Regions from separate parts of the Variovorax sp. J22R115 genome, predicted to be linked through region 1. Evidence: riboswitches for the same ligand, from Rfam matches in the RefSeq annotation. Region 1 holds a riboswitch; the other holds the start of a gene.
The links. Region 1 has a riboswitch for thiamine pyrophosphate ahead of thiC (phosphomethylpyrimidine synthase ThiC). Riboswitches for the same ligand answer to the same signal wherever they lie in the genome.

Region 1 (2,454 bases):
CGTGACGTAGCACAGCATCGCGGTGCCGGCCCAGCCGATCATTGCGGCGCCGATGGCGCTGGCGATGTGGTCGTAGCCCGGCGCGATGTCGATGGTCAGCGGGCCGAGCGTGTAGAACGGCGCCTCGTGGCAGTGCTTCAGCTGCTCGTCCATGTTGGCCTGGATCAGGTGCATCGGCACGTGGCCCGGACCTTCGATCATGGTCTGCACGTCGTGCTTCCACGCGATCTGCGTGAGTTCGCCGAGCGTGCGCAGTTCGGCGAACTGGGCCTCGTCATTGGCGTCCGATGCGCAGCCGGGGCGCAGGCCGTCGCCGAGCGAGAAGCTCACGTCATAGGCCTTCATGATGTCGCAGATGTCCTCGAAGTGCGTGTAGAGGAAGCTCTCCTTGTGGTGCGAGATGCACCACTTGGCCATGATCGAACCGCCGCGCGAGACGATGCCGGTGCGGCGGTCCGCCGTGAGGTGGATGAAGGGCAGGCGCAACCCGGCATGGATGGTGAAGTAGTCGACGCCCTGCTCGGCCTGCTCGATCAGCGTGTCGCGGTAGATCTCCCACGTGAGGTCTTCGGCCACGCCGCCTACCTTTTCGAGCGCTTGGTAGATGGGCACCGTGCCGATCGGCACCGGGCTGTTGCGCACGATCCAGTCACGCGTGGTGTGGATGTTGCGGCCGGTGGAAAGGTCCATCACGTTGTCGGCGCCCCAGCGGATGGCCCACACGAGCTTCTCGACCTCTTCCTCGATGCTCGAGGTCACGGCCGAGTTGCCGATGTTGGCGTTGATCTTGACCTTGAAGTTGCGGCCGATCGCCATCGGCTCGACTTCGGGGTGGTTGATGTTGGCGGGGATGATGGCGCGGCCGCGCGCCACTTCGTCTCGCACGAACTCGGGCGTGATGATCTTAGGGATGCGCGCGCCCATCGGATTGCCGGCCAGGCGCTTCTCGCGCGCTTCGTCGGCGAGGTATTCGGCCATCCATTCGCGGCGGCCGTTCTCGCGCAAGGCGACGTATTCCATCTCTGGCGTCACGATGCCGCGGCGCGCGTAGTGCATCTGCGTCACATTGACGCCTGACTTGGCGCGGCGTGGCGTGCGCTGAAGGGCGGCCGCACCGGCGCGCAGTTCGGCGATGCGCTGCGCATCGCGGTCGGCATGCGTCGCGCCGTCATCGAGCGCGAGGTGCACGCGGCCTTCGTAGCTTTCCGTGTCGCCGCGCTCGGAGATCCATGCATCGCGCACGCCGGGCAGGCCGCGCCGCACGTCGATGTCGGCAGCCGGATCGGTGTACGGCCCGGAGGTGTCGTAGAGCGACACGCGCTCGCCATTGGTGAGCAACACTTCTCGCACCGGCACGCGCAGGTCGGGCCGGCTGCCGGCGATGGTGCTCTTGCTGGAGGCGGGAAAAGGCTCGCGCGTGAGCGTGAGAAGGGACGCGAACTTGTCGATGGCATTCATGCGGGGCACTCCTGGTTGTGGGACAACGGGTGCTCCGCGATCGCTCCGGGGCGGTGACGGCCGTCGAGGACGGACCGGCACCATGGAGTCGCAGCTCTTCTTACGCTGGTATGAACCAGATCAAGTTCGCGGGTTCGGCCGCTTGGCCATCTCAGCACGCATCTGCGTGCACCCCGGAGCGGGGCTGATTCTAGGCTGGGCCCGCGCGAAGGATCAAGTCGGACGCATGGCGGCCATCGGCGTGATCGCCAGCGGCCCCTCGGCATCGGACCCTGCAGCCTCGGCCGCGGCCCACGCGTCCAGTCCACCGGCGAGCACGCGCACGCGAGGCAGGCCCGCCGCCATCAACACTCGTGCTGCGGCGACCGCCGATTCGTCGTTGGGGCAATCGCAGAACACGATGAGTTCGCGGCCATCGGAAAAACTGCCGAGCCGCTTCGGAAGGTGCGCCAGTGCGATGCCGATGGCACCGGGAATCGCGCGTTCATCCAGCGCACGCGCTTCGTCGGAGCGCACGTCGATCACCGTGAGGCCGGCCCCGGCGGCCAGGGCTTCGCGCAGCACCCGCACTTCGATCAGTTCGATATCGTCGGCGCGCAACGCCATGCGGCGTTGCCGATAGCGCCACAGGACGAACGCGACGAGCAACAGCGCGAAGATCACCAGGGCAGCGAGCCCGATATCGGACAGCACCGCCAGCACGTCCTCGATGGCCGCGTGGAACACGCGCCCGAGGACCAGGAAGCCCAACGTCCAGATCAGCGCAGCGACGGTCTCGTAGGACAGGAAGCGCACGTTCGACATGCCCAGCGCGCCCGCCATCGGCGGCGCGACCACCGACACGCCGGGCACGAACTTCGCCGCGATCAGCGACAAGCCGCCCCAGCGGCCGAGGATCGATTCACTGCGCCGCACGCAGGAGTCCGCCGACAGCGAGATACGGCACAGCAGTCGCATGACCCGATAGCCCCAGCGCCGCCCCGCGAGGAACCACAC
Region 2 (2,454 bases), on a different contig from region 1:
CACCACTGTCGCAGCCTTGCGCGAGCACGTCGCCGCAGGAACGATGCGCCTGGCCGTGGGTCAGCCCGTCGCCTTCGACGACGCCCACCTGCAGATCACCACGCCCGACGCGCAAACTGTCTCATTGCCCTTCGATGCCCTCGTCGGCTGCCTCGGCATTTCGCCTCGGCTCGGCGCCATCGCCGACTGGGGCCTGGATCTCGTGCGCAAGCAAGTGCCGGTCGACACTGAGAAGTACGAAACGCGCGAGCGCGGCATCTTCGCCGTCGGAGACATCAACACCTATCCGGGCAAGAAGAAGCTGATCGTCTGCGGTTTCCACGAAGCCACGCTGGCGGCCTGGGGTGCGACGGCGATCGTGTTCCCCGGCAAGTCGATCCCCCTGCAATACACCACGACCAGCACGCGGCTGCACACCCTGCTCGGCGTCGGCCACTAGCGCCTCGCCGCTGCGGGACGCCCCGCAAGCAGATCGTTGCGATCCTGAACGAGGTGTGAACATCCGATTCATGCTATCGACACCGTGGGGGCCTACGATGCCCGCATGCAGGCACTGAACATCTCCCTCTTTCAGTGGCTGGCCGCGGGCCACACGCCCCATCCGCAGTTGCTGTGGATCGCGTCAGTCATCGCCGAAGGAGCATCCTGGGCCTGCGTCGCGATCATGGGCTGGGTGGCTTGGCGACGCCCGCCGCAAAGGGCGTACGCCATGGGGACGCTCGTCGCCGCCGGGGTGACAGCACTCATCGCCCACGCGCTGGCGGACGCCATCAACTTGCCACGCCCCTTCGCGCTCGGCCTGAGCCCGCCGCACATCGTGCACGGCGCGCGCGGTTCCCTGCCGAGTGCGCATGCCTCCGTGATGTTCACCGTTGCGCTGATCTTCTGCATGCGGTCTTCCCTGCGGGGTGCGGGGCTCGCGATGCTTGCGATCGCGGTTTTCACGGGATGGGCGCGCGTCTACGTCGGGGTTCATTTCCCCTTCGACATCGTCGCCGGTCTGATTCTGGCCGTGGCAATCACGGCGGTGTTCTGGGCGCTTGTGCGCTTGAGCCAGCGCTTCATCATCCCGCGGCTCGTTCGCGATGATGCGCCAACCGCCCTTCGACCGAAGGGCTCGGAAAAACAGGGCGTTGCGCCGACCGCTGTCCGCCACGCCTGAATCCCGATCCCCTTGCCGTCGCCCCCGGCGGAACGCCGCCGCGCTGCGGGGGAACGCACCGCTCTACAATTCACACTGCTTCGCCAGACTGAAGCAACGCTAGGGGTGCCGACCCGCCATGCGGTGGGCCGGCTGAGAGAGTCCCTTTGAACCTGACTGAGGTAATCCTCGCGCAGGGAAGCTGGTCCGGCGGCCGCCACGTTTTCTCGCGTGCCGGTCCCACCGCCGGGCCTCGCCCACCTGCCAAACAATTTGCATTGGAGCAAATGGATGGCAAACACGAACAACGATGCCGCACGCAACGGCGCCAACGAGGCGCTGACGCCCCTGCAGGAGGCCGGACGCGTCTTTCGGTGGCACGACCACATGGCGCTGTGGTTCAGCCTCGGGGTCGGCCTGCTGGTGATGCAGATCGGCGCCTACCTGGTGCCGGCGGTCGGAACGCGTGACGCGGTCTTCGCGATCGTGCTGGGCTCGTGCATCGGCGCCGGCCTGCTGGCATGGACCGCGCGCCTGGGCTGCGAGAGCGGGCTCGCCAGCGCGGGCCTGATGCACGCCACTTACGGCAGCGCCTTTGCTCGCCTCCCGGTGGTGCTGAACATCGTGCAGCTGATCGGCTGGACCACTTTCGAGATCGTGATCATGCGCGAGGGCACCCAGGCCATTGGCCGCCAGGCGTTCGGCTGGTCGCTCGACGGCAGCCTGGGTTCGCTGGTGACGACACTGCTCTGGGGCGCCGTGCTGCTCGCCCTTCTGGCAGGCTCCATGGTCAAGCTGGTGCGCCGCTTCGTCAGTCGCTTCGGCCTGCCGCTGGTGGTGCTCTCTCTCCTGTGGCTGACGTGGCAGTTCGCGACGCGGCTCCATGCCAAGGGCCTGGACGCCTTCTGGACGCGACCGGGCGACGGGAGCATGGGGATGTTCGGTGCGCTCGACCTGGTGATCGCGATGCCTGTGTCCTGGCTTCCGCTGGTCGCCGACTACGCGCGCCACGGCAGGCGCAGTTCGGGCAGACTGGGCGGCGCGTTCAGCGGAACGTGGATCGGCTACGCGGTGGCCAACATCTGGTGCTATGCGCTCGGCGTCATGGTGGTGAGCGTTGCGGAGCCCGGCGCCGGCCTGGTCACGGCGCTGCTGCTGGCGCAAGGCGGGCTGGTTGCACTGGGCCTGATCCTGATCGATGAACTCGACAACGCCTATGGCGACGTCTATTCAGGCTCGGTCTCGGCCCACAGTCTGCAGCCGCGCTGGAGCGTGCGGCGCTGGGGCCTGCTTCTCGCCGTGGTCTGCATCGG

Region 2: linked by a shared signal. The riboswitch ahead of QTI04_RS21565 (cytosine permease) and the one ahead of thiC (phosphomethylpyrimidine synthase ThiC) in region 1 are both predicted to bind thiamine pyrophosphate.

The regions. Positions count from the first base shown of each region.
Region 1 covers NZ_JASZYM010000004.1:63,409-65,862, reverse strand. The annotation lists gene thiC (phosphomethylpyrimidine synthase ThiC) at 1-1,458, opposite strand, end outside; TPP riboswitch at 1,539-1,644, opposite strand; gene QTI04_RS07945 (VTT domain-containing protein) at 1,672-2,454, opposite strand, start outside.
Region 2 covers NZ_JASZYM010000012.1:124,652-127,105, reverse strand. The annotation lists gene QTI04_RS21575 (NAD(P)/FAD-dependent oxidoreductase) at 1-439, shown strand, start outside; gene QTI04_RS21570 (phosphatase PAP2 family protein) at 545-1,162, shown strand; TPP riboswitch at 1,254-1,358, shown strand; gene QTI04_RS21565 (cytosine permease) at 1,433-2,454, shown strand, end outside.